4 regions of the Rhizobium sp. TRM95796 genome follow, and region 4 is predicted to be linked to each of the others. Evidence: riboswitches for the same ligand, from Rfam matches in the RefSeq annotation. Region 4 holds a riboswitch; each other region holds the start of a gene.
What was found. A riboswitch is a leader RNA that binds a small molecule or an ion and turns the genes downstream of it on or off. The one in region 4 is predicted to bind cobalamin.

Region 1 (4,959 bases), on a different contig from region 4:
AGCAGGTGGTGCGCGCCGTCGCCGACATTCCCGGCACGGTCTATGTCCGCAATCTGCGCGGCAAGGTGCCCGTCGAACTCGACGCCGACTATCGCTTCGAACTCGGCAAGGCCAAGGTGCTCAGGCCGGGCCGCGATGTCGGGATCATCTCTACCGGCTATATGTCGGCGCGGGGATTGGACGCCGCCAAAGCCGCGCAGGCGCAGGGCGTCGACGCCGGCGTCTTGCATGTCTCCACCATCAAGCCCTTCGACAAGGCGGGCGTTCTTGACTTTGCGCGCCGCTTCGACCGCCTGATCGTCGCCGAAAACCACAAGACCTCGGGCGGATTGACGTCGCTGGTCGTCGAGGCGCTTTACGAGGCCGGCATGGTCAAGCCGCTCGTCAAGATCGGCCTCGAAGACAGTTTCTTCGAATGCGGATCACAGGAATATCTCGAGGCGAAATACGGCGTCGACACGCCGCGTTTCATCCGCGCCATCGTCGACGGCAAGTGAGGAGGCGGTCATGCAACTCGAAAACCGGATCGCTCTGGTCACCGGCGCCGCGAGCGGCCTCGGCCTCGCCACCGCCGCCGCGTTTGCGCGCGAGGGCGCGACCGTCGTCATCAACGACCTGCGCCTTGAGGCCGCCGAAGCGGCCGCCTCGGCGCTGGGCGAGAAGCATTTCGCCGTGAGCGGCGACGTCTCCAGCGAAGAGGCGGTCAAGGCGATGGTGGAGACGGTGCTCGCCCGCTTCGGACGCATCGATATTCTCGTCAACAATGCAGGCATGCCCGACAGTTTCACGCCCACGGTGGATCAGACGCTCAGTCACTGGCAGCGTCTGATAGACGTGCATCTGACCGGCACCTACCTCGTCTCCAAGACCGTGGCGCCGTCGATGATCGCGCGACGCTCCGGCGTGATCCTCAATCTCAATTCCATCGCCGGGCTGATGGGCCTTCCGGTCCGCACCGCCTATTCCGCCGCCAAGGCCGGCATCGGCATGTTGACCCAGGTGCTGGGTTGCGAATGGGGTCCTCACAATGTTCGCGTCAACGCGGTGGCGCCCGGCTACATGATGACGCCGCTCACCGAAAAGCTCATCGCCGAAGGCAAGATCGACGAGAAGCGCATTCGTCGCCGTACGCCGATGGGCAAGATGGGCACGGCCGAAGACATCGCCGAGGCCATGGTGTTCCTGGCCTCCGACAAGGCCAAGTTCATCACCGCGATCACGCTGCCGGTCGACGGCGGCTATTGTTCCTGGGGGGCTCCATCCGACGCCTTCCCGCTCGATTGAGGAGCGACGCCATGACCGCGAACCTCGACACGCCCCGCCCTGAAGCCCGCATGGATGCGAGCAAGATCGCCTATCGCCAGCCGCAACCCTTCGGAATGATGTCGGACATATTCCTGGGCGACGGCCTCGACCTCGACGCTGACGAGCGCCTCTGGATCCCGCAGGCCGAGGGCGTCTCGTTCCGGCCGCTCGTGCTGTCTGTGAGCCAGGGCTATTACGTCAATTTGCTCCGGGTTCGAAAAGCGGGCGTGCTGTCGCGGCATCGTCACAGCGGCCCGGTTCACGCCTTCACGCTGCGGGGGCGCTGGCGCTATCTCGAACATGACTGGGAGGCGACGCCGATGAGCTACGCCTTCGAGCCGCCGGGCGAAACGCATACGCTGGTCGTGCCGGAGGATGTCGGCGAGATGATCACGCTGTTTCATGTCACCGGCGGTTATGTCTATGTCGACCCCGACGGCGTGGCGCTCGGCTATGAAGACGTGTTCACCAAACTCGCCGCCGCCCGCCGGCATTATGGCCAGAACGGGCTCGGAGTCGATCGGCTGATGGAGTTGGTCAAGTGAGCCTCAGGATCTTCGGCGGACCGCATCGTTATCTTCAGGGTCCGGGCGCGCTGGACGAGCTCGGCCGCCTTGCCAGGCCGTTCGGGACCAATCCGGCGATCATCGCCGACGCCTTCGTGCTCGATCTTCTCAAGGATCGACTCGAGACGCTTCTGGCGGCGGAAGGGCTGACGCCGATCGTCCTGCCGTTTTCCGGCGAGATCACCTATCCCGCCATCGACGCGCTGGAAGCGGCGCTGTCAGGTCAACGTCCTTCACTTGCGATCGGCATCGGCGGCGGAAAATCGCTCGACGCCGCCAAGGGACTGGCGCGCAAGCTCGGCCTTGACGTGATCACCGTGCCGACCATCGCCTCCAACGACAGCCCGACCAGCAGCGCCATCGCCATGTATGACGATCATCACGTGATGATCTCGGTCGATCGTCTCGCCCGTTCTCCGGAAGCCGTGATCGTCGATACGACCCTCATCGCGCGGGCGCCGCGGCACTTCCTGCTGGCCGGAATCGGCGACGCCGTCGCCAAGAAATTCGAGGCTGAAGGCTGCCTGAACGGCTCGGGCGTCACACCCTTCGGCACGAGACCGCTCGTCTCGGCCGCGGTTATCGCCGACGCCTGCTATCAGACGCTGCGCCGCTCTGCGCAGACCGCGATGGTGGATCTCGACGCGGGCAGAATGACCCAAGCCCTCGAAGACACGATCGAGGCGACGATCCTGATGAGCGGCCTCGGCTTCGAAAACGGGGGGCTGTCGCTGGCCCACAGCCTCACCCGCGGCCTGGTGAAAGCCAGGGGCGCCAAGGACGCGATCCACGGCCAGCATGTCGCCTGGGGCGCGCTGGTGCAACTCGCGGCCGAAGGCCGCCGGGGCGAACTCCAATCGCTCGTCGCATTCAACGGTTCGATCGGTCTCGCCACCTCGCTCGGCGATCTCGGCATGAGCGAGCCGACCAAGGCGGAGATCGAGGACCTCGCTCGCTGGACCATGACGGCTCCTCATCTCGGCAATATGCCCAATCCGGTGAGTGTCGAGACGATCATGCTGGCCATCGAACACGTCGAAGAGCTTGCGCACCATATGGACCGGCGGGGCCCGTCGCGTGATCGAGCCGTCGCCGGCTAGACGCGCCGTTGCCCCGACGCAGTTCACTCGTGTTACCGCCCGCTTTCGGGAAGCGGTGTGGAATGTCGCGCGTTTCCAGACGGCTCGCGCAGGCCCGCATTCATTCTGCTGACGTTTAGATATTGTGTTTTCGACGAGTCGAGCATAGTGATTTCCGGGATGGTTCCGCCTGACTTGAAGAAGGGTGGATCAAAAGGGAACACGGTGAGGACTACCCATCAGGGGCCGAGACCGTGGCTGCCCCCGCAACTGTGAGCGGTGAGCGACATCCATTATGCCATTGGCTGCTTGTCGGCTGATAAGGCGGATCGAGCCATGACCCGCGAGCCAGGATACCTGCCATCGCTGGGCCACGACATTCCGTGGCGACTTTATCAAGCTGCGCGGTGGGCGTGGTTGAGGGCGTGTTATGCATATTATGGAAGGATATTTGCCGGCCGCGCATGCGGTTGGCTGGGGCGTGGTGTCCGCGCCATTCGTGATCTATGGGGCGAGGCGCATTGTAAAGCTCGTCCGGGAAAAGCCCGAGATCAAACTGTTGATGGCGGCTTCGGGCGCTTATGTGTTCATCCTGTCGGCTTTGAAAATCCCGTCTGTGACGGGCAGTTGCTCCCATCCGACAGGCACCGGGCTTGCGGCGTCGCTGTTCGGGCCAACGGTGACGACGGTTCTTGGGACGATCGTCCTGTTGTTCCAGGCGCTTCTTCTCGCCCATGGCGGCCTGACCACGCTGGGCGCCAACATATTCTCCATGGCCATTGTCGGTCCCTTCGTCGCCTATGGCATCTTCAAAGGGGTGTCCGGAGCAGGATTCAGCGGCGCGATCGCGATTTTTCTGGCCGCGACGCTCGGCGATCTCGCCACCTATGTGACGACGTCGCTGCAGCTTGCGCTGGCGTTTCCCGATCCGGTCTCCGGCATGGCGGGCGCCGCGGCGAAGTTTCTCGGCATTTTCGCGCTGACCCAGGTGCCGCTCGCCATCAGCGAGGGTCTGCTGACCGTGATCGTGTACAATCTCCTGCAGCGCTACAGCCGCGGCGAGATGAATGCACTCAATATCCTGAACGCGAAGGCCTGATCATGCTGAAACGTAATCTCTGGCTCCTGCTGGCCGTCATCGTCCTGGCAATTCTGCCGCTCGTCATCCATCACGGCGGAGACGCCGAATTCGGCGGCTCCGATGGCGAGGCCGAAGCGGTCATCACGCAAATCCGACCCGATTATCAGCCATGGGCTACGCCGCTTTGGGAACCGCCGAGCGGCGAAATCGAAAGCCTGTTGTTTGCCTTGCAGGCTGCGATCGGCGCCGGGTTGATCGGGTTCTATTTCGGACGCCGCACATCGCCGGCCAAGCGTTCCGATTCGCACTGAGTCATGCGCGCGATCGATCGCTGTGCGCAGACCAATCGCTGGCGGCGTCACGCCGCTGGCGAGAAGCTCTTTCTCTCATTGGGCGTCATGGCTCTTTCGCTCTTGTCGGCGGGATGGTCCACACAGGCCGCCGTGCTCCTGGCGATGCTGGCGCTGACGCATTTCGGCGCCGGTATAGCTTGGCGCGACATAGCCGCCGCGGCGCGGATCCCGCTGCTCTTCATCGCAACCGGCGGCGTGGCGCAGCTTTTTTCCGTGACGGTGGTCGGATACGTCCCTCACATCGCGCTGGTTTCCGACGAGGGAATTGGCCAAGCCTGTTTCGTCGCTCTCAGAAGCAGCGCCTGTGTTTGCTGTTTGCTGTTTCTCGCGCTCACCACGCCGCTTCCGAGCATTCTTCAACTCTTGCAGCGGAAGGGCTTGAACGCGGAAATATCCGATATCGCCATGGTGATGTTCCGGATCATCTGGGTCTTGCTGGATTGTCTGAACGCCGGTCGGCAATCGCTCGATGCTCGACTGGGTTACACAGGAAAACGGCGCATGCTGAAATCGAACGGGCTGTTGCTCGCGTCTCTGCTGCCGCGCGTCTTCGCGCGCGCTCGGCGCATGGAGAC
Region 2 (4,959 bases), on a different contig from region 4:
CGCGATTGCCAGCCGCATTTTGTTCTTGCATTGTTCTCCTTTTCACGATAGGAAAATTGTCATCAGGCGGTCAGCTGACCGCGCCGGAGAAGCCCAATGATCAATCTGTCCCTTTCGCGGCAGGCTGCCTTCCAGCCTGCCAACACGGCGGAGCTTGCCGATGGACTGCTCAAGGAAAGCGGTGTGAGGATCGACATCGACCGCCGTCGCGGCCGCGGCGCGGGCCTCAATCCGGCGGGCCGTTTCGAGTCGAAGGAGCGCGAGGCGCTGGACGACGGCTGGCAGACGCTCGAAAGCCTGGAGCCGTTCCGCACCGAGGTTCAGGTCGAGAAGCCGCGCAGCATCATCACGCGCAACGACAGCCCCGACGTGCCGTTCGACCGCTCGATCAATCCCTATCGGGGCTGCGAGCATGGCTGCGTCTATTGCTTCGCCCGGCCGAGCCACGACTATATGGGCCTGTCGGCGGGCCTTGATTTCGAGGCCAAACTCTTCGCCAAGCCGGATGCGGCGCGGCTTCTCGAACGGGAGCTGTCGAAGCCCGGCTACAAACCGAAGACGATCGCCATCGGCACCAATACCGACCCCTATCAGCCGATCGAAAAGGAATGGCGCATCATGCGGCAGATCCTCGAAGTCCTGTCGACGGCCAATCATCCGGTCTCGATCGTGACCAAGTCGGCCTTGGTGATGCGCGATATCGACCTGCTGTCGAAGATGGCCGAAAAGGGCTTGGCGAAAGTCGCGCTGTCGGTGACGACGCTCGATCGCAAGCTCGCCCGGCTGATGGAGCCGCGCGCCTCGACCCCGACGCGGCGACTGGAGGCGATCCGGGCCTTGACCGAAGCGGGCGTTCCCACAGCCGTGCTGGCCGCGCCGATGATCCCGGCGCTCAACGATCACGAACTCGAACGCATTCTCGACGCCGCGGCCGCCGCCGGGGCCAGGGAAGCCAATTACATCCTGCTGCGCCTGCCCTTCGAAGTCAGCCCGTTGTTTCGCGATTGGCTGCTGCGCAACTATCCGGATCGCTACCGGCACGTGATGAACCTGGTGCGCTCCATGCGCGGCGGAAAGGACTACGACGCCGAATTCGGCAAACGCATGAAGGGCGCCGGTCCCTATGCCTGGCAACTGCATCGGAGGTTCGAACTCGCCGCCAAGAAGCTCGATCTCAGGCGGCGCGGCATTCAGCTGAACACCGATCTCTTCGTGCCTCCGTCCGGCTATGGGGTGCAACTGAGCCTCCTCTAGTTCTCAGTATCGGATGCTGGGCCCGGCATGTCCCTGAAGCCGGACCCAGCGTCGACCAGCGCCCTCCGTCGAACCGCAACGACGGATGGCGCCCGCAAGCATCCCGGGCCGCCGCCCTCGATCCGGGACTTGCGGGGAATCGGCGGGATATGCCACAAACCCCGCATGACGCGTCCCGCCGATTCCCTACCTTTCTTGTTTGAAGACGTCGCCCCGACTTTCGCGATCGAGGAAGCGTTGATGCGCGACGGCTACGACCGCATCGTCGGCCTCGACGAGGTCGGCCGCGGACCGCTCGCGGGACCCGTGGTCGCTTGCGCGGTTGTGCTCGACCGCGCCCGTATTCCGACCGGCCTGAACGACTCCAAACAACTCTCGCTCTCCGAACGCGAGAGGCTCTATGCGGAGATCCTGGGAAGCGCCGAGGTCGCCATCGCCTCGGTCAGCGCCTTGGGAATCGACCGGACGGACATTCGCAAGGCGAGCCTCGAAGCCATGCGGCGGGCGACCCTTTCTCTGTACAGGCGGCCCGATTTCGCAGTCATCGACGGCCGCGACGTTCCCCCCGGCCTGCCCTGCCCCGGCAAGGCCTTCGTCAAGGGCGATTCCCGCTCGGTCTCGATCGCCGCGGCGTCGATCGTCGCCAAAGTCACCCGCGACCGGATGATGGAGGCGGCGGCGCATTCTCATCCGGGCTACGGCTTCGAGAAGCATGCGGGCTACGCCACCGTCGTGCACCGCCGCGCCATCATCGAACTCGGCCCCTGCCCCCTCCACCGCATGAGCTTTCGCCCGCTGCGGAAGGACTAGTTCTTGTCGCGGGATGGATTGCCGCGGGGACACTATTTCAGCTACATCATTATCGTCCGGCGCCCGCTCGCGCGGGAGAATCGGGAAGCCGGTGCGAAACCGGCGCGCGCCCAGCGCTGTAAGGCGGATGCCGCTTCGAGACGCCACTGGGAGACCGGGAAGGCGAAGCGGCAGATGAAACCGAGCCAGAAGACCGACCGGACGACATAGCCCGACGCGCGAGGACGGCGCAGCGGGCACGCCAGACGCAGGGGGTAACATGCTTGGCGCCGCTCATCGCGACCTCACGGCCGTGGGTCCGTTTTCCGATGCCGACAAAGACGCGGTCTACCGCGCCATCCATACGCGGCGCGACGTCCGCAACGAGTTTCTTGCCGATCCGATCGATACGACGCTGCTCGACCGACTGCTGGCGGCTGCCCATGCCGCCCCTTCGGTGGGGCTGACACAGCCGTGGAATTTCATCCTGATCCGCGAGGAAGCCAATCGCCGCGCCGTCCACCGATTGTTCGAGGAGGCCAACAACGAAGCCGCCGACCGGTTGGAGGGCGACGTCAAGAAGAAGTACCGGGCGCTCAAGCTGGAGGGGATACTCAAAGCCCCGCTCAACATCTGCATCACCTGCGACCGCAAGCGCGGCGGCGAGTTCGTGCTCGGCCGCACGCATCATCCCGACATGGACATCTATTCGACTGTCTGCGCAGTGCAAAATTTCTGGCTGGCCGCACGGGCGGAGGGCATCGGCGTCGGCTGGGTGAGCATCTTCGACCATCGCCGCCTGGCCGCGTTGCTGGGCATACCCGACAGCGTTGAAATCGTCGCCTATCTCTGCGTCGGCCATGTGTCGGAGCTCTACAGAAAGCCGGAACTCGAAACCAAGGGTTGGCGTGACCGGATGCCGCTCGACCGGCTCATCTTTTCGGAACGCTGGCCGGAGGAGTCGCATGTGTTGCGGCTCTATCGCGAAATTGCGATGAAACCGGTACCGCCCGCCTGAAACGCGACAGCGCCCATAAAAAACCCGCCTCGCGGCGGGTTCTTCAATCGAGGCTCCGAGACGCGCTCAGTTGAGCCGGGACTTCACTTCGCCCACCGCGTCGTTGAACAGCGCGTTGGAGAGCGAGGCGTCGGTCTTGCCGGCGATCAACTTTTCCGCAGCGGCGACCGCGAGGTCGACGGCGGCGGAACGAACAGCGGCCACAGCTTCGGCTTCCGCCTGCTTGATCTTCTGTTCGGACATCAGAGTGCGGCGAGCCACGTAATCGGCGGTCTTCTGCTTGGCCTCCTCGGCCAGAGCATCGGCTTCCCGCTTTGCGGCGGCGACGATTTCGGCGGCTTCCGCTTCGGCGGCGGCGCGCTTCTTCTGGTATTCGGCCAACAGGGCCTGCGCTTCGTCGCGCAGTTTTTTGGCCGAATTCAGTTCAGATGCGATCTTCTCCGCGCGCGAATCGAGCGCGCGGGTGACCATGCCGGGAACCTTGAGGTAAATGATCACCCCGAGGAAGATCAGAAGCGCGACTTGCGCCCAGATCTGCGCCCAAAATGTTGCATCCATTACGAGCCTCCTCAGCCTTTCACGGCGTTGACCGCGTCAGCGGCTTCGCCCGAGTTGACGGAAACGCCGGTGAGCCGGTTGACGATCTCCGCTGCGGCGTCCTGCGCCACGGTGGAGACTTCGCCCAGCGCAGTCGCCTTGATGGCGGCAATGCTGGCCTCTGCTTCCGAGATCTTCCTGGCGAGATCGGCTTCGAGCTGCTGGCGCTCGGCGTCCGACTTCACTTTGGCGGCGTCACGAGCTTCGGCTGCGATGCCCTGCGCCTTTGCGCGAGCTGCGGCGAGTTCCTGCTCGTATTTGGCGACTGCGGCGTCGGCTTCGTCCTTCATCCGCCGCGCCTCGGCGAGATCGCCGGCGATGCGGGCTTCACGGGTCTCGATGATCGAACCGATGCGAGGAGTAATCAGCTTCGACACCAGGAAATAGAAGGCGCCGAAGGTAACCGCCAGCCAGAGAAGCTGCGATGGATATTGGGTCGCGTCGAAGGGAGGGAACACATCGGCGTGGCCGGCGTCGTGCGGAACACCGGTTTCGGTGTGCACTTCGGCTTCCGTCGACTGCACTGCCCCTTCCACCGCCGTGGCGGACAGAACATAGGCTGTCGTCACAAACATTCCTTCCTCCAGGGCAAGGATACGGTATCAAAAAACGGGCCACGGCCGAACGCCATGGCCCGATGGTTTTTTGAGACGCCGATCAGCCGAAGAGAGCGAGAAGAGCGACGAGCAGCGAGAAGATGCCCAGAGCTTCCGTCACGGCGAAGCCGAAAATCAGGCGGCCGAACTGGCCGTCGGCTGCAGACGGGTTGCGAAGCGCGCCGGCGAGGTAGTTGCCGAAAATGTTGCCGAGGCCGAGGGCTGCGCCGCCCATTCCGAGGCAAGCGATACCGGCGCCGATGTACTTTGCTGCTTCAGCTTCCATTGTAGAACTCCTTCAGTGTTTTCGTTTGGTGGCTGTTAATCAGGAGCGCCGGTCAGTGTCAACCGACGCCGAACTCTACTCACGACCTTAGTGGCCCGGATGAACCGCGTCGTTGAGATACATGCAGGTCAGAACCGCAAACACATAGGCCTGCAGGAAGGCGACCAGGAATTCGAGACCGGTGAGACCGATGGTCATCAGCAGCGGCAGGATGGCGCCGACGATGCCGATCGGGCCGAGCACGCCGAGCGAGACCACGAAACCGGCGAAGACCTTGAGCGTGATGTGGCCGGCGAGCAGGTTCGCAAAGAGACGAACCGAGAGGCTGACGGGGCGCGACAGGAATGACACGACCTCGATCATGGTCACCAGGGGAACGACGAGCATCGGCACGCCCGACGGGACGAACAGACCGAAGA
Region 3 (4,959 bases), on a different contig from region 4:
CGCGCCCGCCGCAGCCGGATCTCGCCTGATCAGCCGGGCTCCCAGCCCGGCTCGGCCATGGTGAAGCCCGCGAAGTCGAAGCCGGGCGCGACGGTGCAGCCCACCAGCGTCCAGTCGCCCTGGCTCTCGGCGCTCTGCCATTCGTCCTTGCGCACCACGACCTGCGGATGTTGTCCCGCCAGCACGTCGGGGCCGAGGGTTGAGGCGCGCGCCGTCTTGCCATCGGCGGAAAGGCGCAAGGTCAGCGGCGCGCCCGCGTAATAGTGCCAGACCTCCACCGCATCGACCTTGTGCCAATGCGAACGCTGCCCGGCCTCCAACAAATAATAGATACAGGTGGAGCACGCTCTGCCGTCCCGCGTCTCGCCGTCCTTGAAGGTCTGCACATACCAGCCGCCTTCCGGATGCGGCTCGAGTTCGAGGGCGTCGATGATGTCGCGGGCGGTGGTCATGGGCTCTCCGTTGACGTAGTCGCTGAGCGGCGGCGTCCTGTTTCGCCAGCCTTATAGACATCACCGCGTTGGAAAGTCGACTATCCGCCCAGAAGTCGGAAATCGCGGAATGGCGACGTGTTTACTGCTCACATCATGAAATCCGCGTCGGTCAGCCGTATCTTCCCATCCAGCTTGAAGATTAGATCGGCCCCGCCGTCACCATCCCGGTCCACCGTTACCAGCGTGTCACCGCCCTTCCAACGCCAGCCGATTTCGGCGCCCTCGCCGGAAAAGCCGACGCCGCGGGCGAGAAAATCGTAGTCGCCATCGAGCGCCTTGGTCAGCGCGATCTGGTCTTCGCCCTTGGTGAAGTCGTCGATGAGATCAGAAGCCTTGGCGGTGCTGTCCTTTGCGGTCGAGAAGACGAACAGATCGTCTCCCGCTCCTCCAGACAGAAGATCGCTGCCGGCGCGGCCGACGAGAATGTCGTTTCCCGTCCCGCCATAGAGCGTGTCGGCGCCCGCGCGGCCGATCAACATGTCGGCATCGTTTGCGGCGCTGTCGGCGCTCGTTCCGTCGCCATAGACCGTGGTCACGCCCTTGTCGGTGGCGAGCAGTTCCTCGACCTCCGTCTTGGCCGACAGGCCGAAAGTCTTGAGCGCCGTGCGGATGGCCGGCGCGAGTTCTTCGGTGATGTCGCCGATCGTTTCGACGCCCTTGATCTTCGCCGCCTCGCCCGGATCGTAATTCGCCTCGTAACTCAGAATTTTCTCATGCCATTCCGCCAGCATCTGGCCCGTTTGAACCGCTTCCGAGAATGTCGCCTTGCCGTCCTTGTCATAGAGTCCGAAGAGATCGGCTTCGACATAGCGGCGGTTGGCGATGCCTTGGCCGGCGCTCGCGCCGCCATTGGAATAGTAGCGGATCTGGAACCAGGCTTCGGCGCGATCCCCCTCCTCGATCGCGGCCTTCAACCCGGAGCCCAGCAGGCCCGGATTGTTGTAAGCCAGCGAGAACAGCGCCATGCGCTCATCGGAGTCCGGAATGCCGGACAACCACTTGTCGACATAGCTGTCATAGGTCGGGGAAATCAGGTCGAGCGCTTCGGCGATCTGGTCGCTGCTGGCGAAGGCGAATGTCTTGGGAACATCGCTGTCGACCGACTTGCTCCACGCCGCCATCACCTTGTCGAGCGCCGAGATCAGTGTGGCGCTGGAGCCGTAAGAATGGGTCTTGTCCACCACGGCGTCGAGCTTCGACAGAAGTGTCTCGCTGTAATGTTCCTCCCCGACCATCGCCAGCAGCACCTTGTCGAGATTGGCGCGCAGGCTGAAGCCGATGCCGATCGTCGGCACGCCGACGATATCGACATACGGCTTGGTCGTCGCGCCCTCCAGCAACGTCAGCAACGCCGAGCGTTCCGCAGCATAGTCGCCATGTTCGGTGATCGTGTTCCAGTTCAGCATGCGCGGCTCCTTCTCCCCTATTGTTAGCCGCGACCCGTAAACACCGCGTCGAAAACCATGGTGAACGATTGACAGTCAACAAATGTTATACCATTACAAAGCAAGAGACGAAACTGGATGTCGCGATCCGGCTTGCGCGATAAGAGAGTTGATGGCATGACAGAGAAGAATGGCGCTGTCGCCGCGAAAATGGGCGACGGCTTAATAGGGAACACGGTGAGGACGACCCCAGAGGGGCCGAAGCCGTGGCTGCCCCCGCAACTGTATGCGGCGAGCCTGTCTGCAACGAGCCACTGGCGAAAGCTGGGAAGGCGCAGACCGGCGAAGACCCGCAAGCCAGGAGACCTGCCATTCAGCGACAGTAACCACGGACGGGGTGTTCCGATGCGATTATCGAATGGCGGCCGGCGTCTCGCCGGTCATAACCTGATGCGTATGGCGGCGCCAATCCGCCTTCTCCACAAAACCGGGCGTCTGCCCGAGGCCGCGTCATGAACTGCGCGGTGGACGGTCTGGATCTCGAAGCCCGCGGCGTCAGCTTCGCCCCGCCGCGCGGCCCGAAACTCATCGCCGACATCTCCCTGCGAATTTCCGCCGGTGAACGTCTGGCGATCGTCGGCCCCAATGGCGCCGGCAAGACGACGCTCTTGCGCTGCCTGTTTCGCGGCGTCCGGCCGAGCGACGGCTCGGTGCTGCTCGGCGGCGAGGACATCTGGTCGATCCCGCAGCGCGACTTCGCCCGCAAGGTGGCGGTGGTGCTGCAGGAAAGCCCGGCGGCCTTCCCTTTCAGCGTGCGCGACATCGTCATGATGGGCCGTATTCCCTGGCGGCGGGGATTAAGCCGCTGGTCGGAGGAAGACCGCGCCAAGGTCCACCATGCGCTGGAGCATCTCGGCCTCGAAAACCTCGCCGGGCGGCAGTTTTCCACCCTGTCCGGGGGGGAAAAGCAACGTGTGCTGGTGGCCCGGGCGCTCGCCCAGGAGCCGCGTCTGCTGATCCTCGACGAGCCCTCGAACCATCTCGACATCCGCCACCAGCTCGACATCCTGCATCTGCTTGAAGGCTTGGGCGTCACCGTCATCGCCACGCTGCACGACATCAATCTCGCCGCCGGCTTCGCCTCGCGCGCCGCCATTCTCAACGGCGGACGGCTGACGGCCTTCGGCCCGCCCGAGACGGTGCTCACCGAAACAGCCATCGCCGGCGCTTTCGGCGTCGAGGCCGCAAAATTCCGCATCGGCGCCGAGGGCTCCGCGCGCTTCGCCTTTTCCCGTTCGTCCTATTCCGGAGCTTTCCTGTGAAAACCCTTTCTCTCATCGTCGGCGCAACCTTCTCGCTTTTCGCCACCGCCGCCTTCGCCGCCCCCGTCACGGTCAAGAGTTGCAACCGCGACGTCACCTTCGACGCCGCCCCCAGCCGCGCCATCTCCAACGACGTCAACCTCACCGAAATGATGCTGGTCCTGAAGCTGCAGGACCGCATGGTCGGCTATACCGGCGTATCCGGCTGGAAGACGCTGGACGAGAAAATCCGCGACGGGGTCAAGGAATTGCCTGAACTGTCGCCGAAATATCCGACCAAGGAAGTGCTGCTCGGCGCCGACGCCGACTTCTATTTCGCCGGCTGGAATTACGGCATGAAGGTCGGCGGCGACGTGACGCCGGAAACCCTTCAGCCGCTCGGCATCAAGGTCTATGAGCTGACCGAAAGCTGCGTTCACATCATGAACAAGGCCAAGCCGACCATGGACGATATGTTCGTAGACCTCCTCAATCTCGGCAAGATCTTCCGCGTCGAGGACCGCGCCGAGGCGCTGGTGGCGGGCTATCGCAAGGAGTTGGCCGAAATCGTCGAGGGCGTCGGCCCGATCGATCGTCCCGCCCGCGTCTTCGTCTACGATTCCGGCGAGGAGAAGCCCTTCACCTCGGGCGAATACGGCATCCCCACCGCCATGATCGAAGCCGCCGGCGGTAAGAACATCATGGACGACGTCGAAAAAAGCTGGACCGAAGTCTCCTGGGAGCCGGTGATCGAGCGCAATCCCGAAGTCGTGGTGATCGTCAATTACGGCGAAGTCACCGCCGAGCAGAAGATCGCCTTCATGAAAACCAACCCGGCCTTCAAGAATGTAGACGCGGTCAAGAATGATCGTTTCGTCGTGCTGGACTATGTCGAGGCGACGCCGGGTCCACGCAACATCGGAGCGATCGCACGATTGGCCAAGGCGTTTCATCCGCGCAATATGTGATCAGCGCGCATTGAGCGGCGGCAACTTGGACGACTCGCTAGCGCTGCGGACCGGAAACACCCCCCTCTGCCCTGCCGGGCATCTCCCCCTCAAGGGGGGAGATCGGCTGGGGCGCCGGTTTCCGCTACATTGAATGGCCTCGTTGACGCAACTGATGGCGTCAAGAGAAAGCGAGGCATCACCGCGAGTCAATCTCCCCCTTGAGGGGGAGATGTCCGGCAGGACAGAGGGGGTGGCCAAGATCCCCGACATCTCTGAAACGCAGGAACCGGGCGCGCCAAAACGCCTACCTACAAATCTTGCACGCAAAACTGAAACAAAAACAAGTAGCAACCGCTCCCCATGCCCCCTCTCCGCCTCCTCCTGATCACCGCGGCGCTCCTCGGCCTTCTCTGCCTCACCATGATCATGGCGGTGTCGCTGGGCGCAGCCTCCATTCCCGCTCTCACGGTGTGGAAGATCGTGGCCAACAAGATTGCGCCCGATATGATTGCGGTCGACTGGTCGGCGGGACGGGAAAGCATCGTCTGGGATGTCAGGCTGCCGCGCGTCATTCTCGGCGGGCTGGTCGGCGCGGGTCTCGGTCTGACCGGCGCGGTGCTGCAGCCGCTGACCCGCAATCCGCTCGCCGATCCGCATCTGCTCGGCGTCTCCTCGGGCGCGGCGGTCGGCGCGGTGATCGCGTTGATCCATGTCGGCATGGTGCTGGGAGCGCTGACCGTGCCGGTCTTCGCCTTCGCCGGGGCGCTCGTCGCCATGATCACCGTTCCGATCGCCGCGCGCGTCGGCCACGCCAATGGCGCGGACCGGC
Region 4 (4,959 bases):
GCCGTGATCGGCCTTTATATCCTGCTGGTCGGCTTCTGGACCCGCAGCCGGCGCTGGTATCGCGCCTGGGTCGTATCGCCGCTGTCGCTGGCGATCGCAGCGGCCGGTGCCGCCTGGACATGGGAGCGTCTCCAGGCGGCGGGCTATCTTTGAAGCGGCTCAGGCCTCTATTTCGACCCGGCTCAATGGCCGCGAACAGCAGGCGAGCACAAAGCCCTCGGCGATCTCGGCCTCGCTGATGCCGCCATTGTGGCTCATCGCCACCTCGCCGGCCCGCTTCTTCACCTTGCAGGTGCCGCACAGGCCCGACTCGCAAGCCGCCGGAATGCGCACGCCCACCGAGCGCGCGCCCTGCAGAATGGTCTGGCCCGGCTGGCAGGACGCCGTCTCGCCCGTGCCGACAAAGGCGACGTCCAGCGCCGTCTCGTCGCGAACCGACGCTTCGCCATCGTCATTGGCCGGCTTCTGGGCGATGTCGGTCACAGCCGCCGCGCCAAAGCTTTCCTGGTGATAGCGGTTCATGTCATAGCCTTCGCCGCGCACCATGTCGCTGACCAGCTTCATGAACGGATCCGGCCCGCAGCAGAAAATGTCGCGCTTCAGGAAATCAGGCGCGAGCATTTCGAGCTTGCGCATGTCGATGCGCCCCATCAGCCCCGCCCAGGGCGCGGCTCCGGAACGATGCTCCGGCAGGAAAGCCAGCTTGAGATTCGGCATCCGCGTGGCGAGCAGTTCGAGCTCCTCCCGGAAGATGATCTCTTCCGGTCGCCGGGCGCTGTTGACGAAGACGACATCCGTGCCTGGAGCGCAATCGGCGAGCCAGCGCAGCATCGACATCATCGGCGTCACGCCGGAGCCGGCCGAGACGAACAGGAATTTCCGCCCGAGATCCCGCCCCAGCGTGAAATGGCCGCTTGGACCGTAAGCCCGGACGCGCGAACCCGGCTTCACATTCTCGAACATCCAGCGCGTGCCGACGCTGTTGGGCTGCGCCTTCACCGTGATCGAAATGGCGTAGGGGCGCGAAGGCGATGACGAGATGGTGTAGGTGCGGTGCAGATCGCCGCCCTCGGCGCGCAACTCGACCGTGATGAATTGGCCGGGCTGGTAGCGAAACCAGCCGCCGCCTTCAACCGCAAAGGTGAAGGTCTTCACCTCCGGCGCCTCGTCGGTGACGCCAGTGCAGACCAGCATCTGCCTTGCGGAATTCCAGGGCTTCAGCTCGTCGAGCGGAAGCGGGGTCGGCGTTGCGCCCATCAGCATCATCGCGCGCGTCCTCCGATCAGGCCACGGACCGCAGCGCGGGCTTGCCCGCATCCGTCAGCCGCTTTTCCATGAAGCTCGAATACCAGTCCACGAATTGCGCCACGCCGCCCTCATGCATTTCCGAATAGGGGCCGGGCTCATAGGCCGGCGAGTGAATGCCAAAGGCGTTTTCCTCGACGATCTGGCGGTCCTGGTCGTTGGTCTCGGTCCAGACATGCGTCAATTCGTCGAGACGATAATCGATGCCTTCCACCGCATCCTTGTGCACCAGCCATTTGGTGGTGACCGCCGTTTCCGTGGCGCTGATCGGCATGACGCGGAAGCTGATCGCGTGGTCGCTCAGCACATGGTTCCAGGTGGTGGGATAATGGAACAGCAGCAGCGTTCCGATCCGGTCCATGTTGACATTGTCGGACAGTCGCATCTGCACCGCCTTGCGGCCGGAGATCGTGTAGCTGACGGCGTCGCGGAGCAGCGGCATGCGCGCAGTGCGGTACTGGCCGTCGGTGTCGATCACAAATTTGCTGGGCAGACCGATGTTTTCGCACTTCGCCCAATGTTCGGTGATCTCCGGATCATCCTCTGCGCCGCTGACGCCCGAAGCGGTCGGCGCTTCCGGATAGGTCTTGCAGAGTTCGGGATGATTGCCGGCGCAATGGTAGCATTCGCGGTTGTTTTCCCAGACGAGCTTCCAGTTGCCCTTTTCGATGATCGTGCTCTCGAAGGCCACTTTGGCGTCGCGCAGCCGGTGCGGCAGGAAATAGGGCTCCATCATCGCCCGGAACGGCGCGAAATCCATCGGCTGGTCGGCGAGACAGATGAAGATGTAGCCGCCCGCCGTTTCGCAGGCCACCGGCTTCAGGCCGAAATTGGTCGTGTCGAAATTCTCGCCCATCTGGCGCGCGAAGGCCAGCGAGCCGTCGAGCTCATAGGTCCACTGGTGATAGGGACAGACGAGCTTGTTGGACTGTCCCCGCTCCTTGGTGCAGACGCGGCTGCCGCGATGGCGACAGGAATTGTGGAAGGCGTTGATGCGGCCGTCTTCGCCGCGCACGATCACCACCGGATAGGCGCCGACCTGCACGGTCATATAGGCGCCGGTCGTGGTCAATTCGCAATCATGGCCGATGAAAAGCCAGTCGCGATACCAGATCTCTTCGAGATCGAGCTTGAAATAGTCGGGATCGATATAAAAGGGTTGGTCCAGGCTGTAACCGGGTTTGCGGGCGCGGAGTCTGGAGAGCATGTCGGCGCGAATATCCATGGTCGATCCTCGTCAATTCAAGGGCTGGGCATGGTGGACGCGCGCGGAATACCGCCAAACGCCGCGCGCGAAAGCGCGGACGATCCGCCGGTCTTCCTTTGATCGCCCACCGCGATCAGTCGGGTTATGTCGTCGAGGTTGGTGTCCGGGCTCAGACGCCGTCCCTTCCAGGACTTTCGCGATCTCCTTCCCAGGCCTATGGCCCAGTGGCTCCCGTCGCGAATTCAGCGTCTTTACCGTTGCGGGGGCAGCGCCGGGTTCGAACACCGGCTTCCCATTTAACCCCTTGGCCTAGACCGCGAGGCGCCTCGATGTCCGGATATCACCACGGCTCATGCGACACGGCGAGTTCGTTTGCGACATTGTCTTGCTCGGCGCGGATAAAATCCGACCGCGTCCACATTTAAGCGCCTTGCATTCTTCGACCATGGCGCCGATATGCCGGGAGCCGCGCTGTGGTCTCGGACCGAAAGGGGCGCGGAGCTTTACAAGGATCTTCCGATGAGCATGCTTTTTTCTCCTTTCCAGGCGCGCGGTCTGACGCTCAAGAACCGCCTCATGGTTGCTCCGATGTGCCAATATACGGCCATCGACGGCGCGGCCAACGACTGGCATTTCGCCCATCTCGCCCGCTTCGCCATCGGCGGTTTCGGCTTGGTCATGGTCGAGGCGACCGCCGTTTCGCCCGAGGGGCGCATCTCCTACGCCGATCTTGGCCTGTGGTCGGATTTCCAGATCACGCCGCTCGAACGCATCGTCGCCTTCATCCATAGCCAGGGCGCAGCCGCCGCCATTCAATTGGCCCATGCCGGTCGCAAGGCCTCGTCTCCCGTGCCGTTCCGTCCCGAGGTCAGGGACGAAGACAAGCTGTCGATCGGTTACGAGGATTGGGAGCCGATCGCGCCGAGCCCGGTCATCCATTCCGAGTCCGCACGCGGCTACAAGACGCCGCGCGAAATGACGCTGGAGGACATCCAGAGCTTCAAGGAAGCCTATGTCGCCGCCGTCGGCCGGGCCGAGGAAGCCGGCTTCGACGTGGTCGAGATCCACGCCGCGCACGGCTATCTTCTCAACCAGTTCCTTTCGCCGCTCGCCAACAAGCGCACGGACGAGTATGGCGGCTCGCGCGAAAACCGCATGCGCCTGCTGCTCGAACTGGCCCAGGCCGTCCGCGCCGCCTGGCCGGCGTCCAAGCCGCTGTTCTGCCGCATCTCCGCCACCGACTGGCATCCGGACGGCTGGACGATCGAGGACAGCATCGTGCTCGCCCGCGAACTCGAGGCGCGCGGCGTCGATGTGATCGACGTCTCCTCAGGCGGCTTCGACGGCGCGTCGATCAAGCCCGGCCCGCTCTACCAGGCCGATCTCGCCGCCCGCATCCGCACTGAATCGGACATTCCCACCGCCGCCGTCGGCCTCATCACCGAAGCGCGCGAGGCCGAAGCCTTGCTGACCGAAGGCAAGGCCGATCTCGTCGCGCTGGCCCGCGAGGCGCTCGACGATCCCAATTTCGCCGCCCACGCCAAAGTCGCGCTCGATCCGAGCGACGGCGCCTATGACTTGCATGCGCCGCAGGCCGGTTACGCTGTGCGCGCCAAGGACAAGGTCCTGCGCAAGGGCGCCTACGCCTGATGCAAAACGAAAGGCCCGGAAGCGTCGCTTCCGGGCCTTTTTGAATTCTGCTCTTGGACGATCAGACCAGGCGGCTCTGCACCAACGCCGCTTCGACGAAGCTCGCAAACAGCGGATGCGGCTCGAAAGGCCGGCTCTTGAGCTCGGGGTGATACTGCACGCCGATGAACCAGGGATGATCGGGATATTCAACCGTCTCAGGCAGCACGCCGTCCGGCGACATGCCGGAGAACACCAGACCGCAGTTTTCCAGACGATCCTTGTAGTCGACATTCACTTCATAGCGATGGCGATGACGCTCGGAAATCTCGGTCGAACCGTAGATGTCGGCGATCTTGGTGCCCTTCTTGAGAGCGGCGCGATAGGCGCCGAGGCGCATCGTGCCGCCGAGATCGCCCGACGCCGAGCGCTTCTGAAGCTCGTTGCCCTTGACCCATTCGGTCATAAGGCCGACCACCGGTTCATTGGTCTTGCCGAATTCCGTCGAGGACGCATGCTCGATGCCGGCGAGATTGCGGGCGGCTTCCACCACCGCCATCTGCATCCCGAAGCAGATGCCGAAATAGGGCACCTTGCGCTCGCGGGCGAATTGCGCCGCCCGGATCTTGCCTTCAGACCCACGCTCGCCGAAGCCGCCCGGCACCAGGATGCCGTGGACCTTTTCAAGATAGGGCGCCGGATCTTCCTTCTCGAACACTTCGGATTCGATCCATTCCAGGTTCACCTTCACCTGGTTGGCGATGCCGCCGTGATAGAGCGACTCGATCAGCGACTTATAAGCGTCCTTGAGGCCGGTA

Region 1: linked by a shared signal. The riboswitch ahead of OCK01_RS19395 (energy-coupling factor ABC transporter permease) and the one ahead of OCK01_RS23700 (aromatic ring-hydroxylating oxygenase subunit alpha) in region 4 are both predicted to bind cobalamin.
Region 2: linked by a shared signal. The riboswitch ahead of bluB (5,6-dimethylbenzimidazole synthase) and the one ahead of OCK01_RS23700 (aromatic ring-hydroxylating oxygenase subunit alpha) in region 4 are both predicted to bind cobalamin.
Region 3: linked by a shared signal. The riboswitch ahead of OCK01_RS02560 (ABC transporter ATP-binding protein) and the one ahead of OCK01_RS23700 (aromatic ring-hydroxylating oxygenase subunit alpha) in region 4 are both predicted to bind cobalamin.

Annotation. Positions count from the first base shown of each region.
Region 1 covers NZ_JAOXHE010000009.1:219,161-224,119, reverse strand. The annotation lists gene OCK01_RS19415 (transketolase family protein) at 1-497, shown strand, start outside; gene OCK01_RS19410 (SDR family NAD(P)-dependent oxidoreductase) at 508-1,284, shown strand; gene OCK01_RS19405 (2,4'-dihydroxyacetophenone dioxygenase family protein) at 1,296-1,850, shown strand; gene OCK01_RS19400 (glycerol dehydrogenase) at 1,847-2,971, shown strand; cobalamin riboswitch at 3,115-3,330, shown strand; gene OCK01_RS19395 (energy-coupling factor ABC transporter permease) at 3,381-4,049, shown strand; gene OCK01_RS19390 (energy-coupling factor ABC transporter substrate-binding protein) at 4,052-4,342, shown strand; gene cbiQ (cobalt ECF transporter T component CbiQ) at 4,346-4,959, shown strand, end outside.
Region 2 covers NZ_JAOXHE010000005.1:132,159-137,117, reverse strand. The annotation lists gene OCK01_RS12035 (PA0069 family radical SAM protein) at 97-1,254, shown strand; gene OCK01_RS12030 (ribonuclease HII) at 1,420-2,064, shown strand; cobalamin riboswitch at 2,105-2,281, shown strand; gene bluB (5,6-dimethylbenzimidazole synthase) at 2,324-3,061, shown strand; gene OCK01_RS12020 (F0F1 ATP synthase subunit B) at 3,128-3,619, opposite strand; gene OCK01_RS12015 (F0F1 ATP synthase subunit B) at 3,631-4,233, opposite strand; gene OCK01_RS12010 (F0F1 ATP synthase subunit C) at 4,316-4,540, opposite strand; gene OCK01_RS12005 (F0F1 ATP synthase subunit A) at 4,628-4,959, opposite strand, start outside.
Region 3 covers NZ_JAOXHE010000001.1:524,838-529,796, forward strand. The annotation lists gene OCK01_RS02545 (hypothetical protein) at 1-29, shown strand, start outside; gene OCK01_RS02550 (cupin domain-containing protein) at 30-452, opposite strand; gene OCK01_RS02555 (M10 family metallopeptidase C-terminal domain-containing protein) at 581-1,900, opposite strand; cobalamin riboswitch at 2,054-2,268, shown strand; gene OCK01_RS02560 (ABC transporter ATP-binding protein) at 2,392-3,201, shown strand; gene OCK01_RS02565 (ABC transporter substrate-binding protein) at 3,198-4,148, shown strand; gene OCK01_RS02570 (FecCD family ABC transporter permease) at 4,491-4,959, shown strand, end outside.
Region 4 covers NZ_JAOXHE010000014.1:21,963-26,921, forward strand. The annotation lists gene OCK01_RS23690 (HupE/UreJ family protein) at 1-153, shown strand, start outside; gene OCK01_RS23695 (hybrid-cluster NAD(P)-dependent oxidoreductase) at 160-1,266, opposite strand; gene OCK01_RS23700 (aromatic ring-hydroxylating oxygenase subunit alpha) at 1,283-2,530, opposite strand; cobalamin riboswitch at 2,649-2,856, opposite strand; gene OCK01_RS23705 (NADH:flavin oxidoreductase/NADH oxidase) at 3,032-4,162, shown strand; gene OCK01_RS23710 (CTP synthase) at 4,224-4,959, opposite strand, start outside.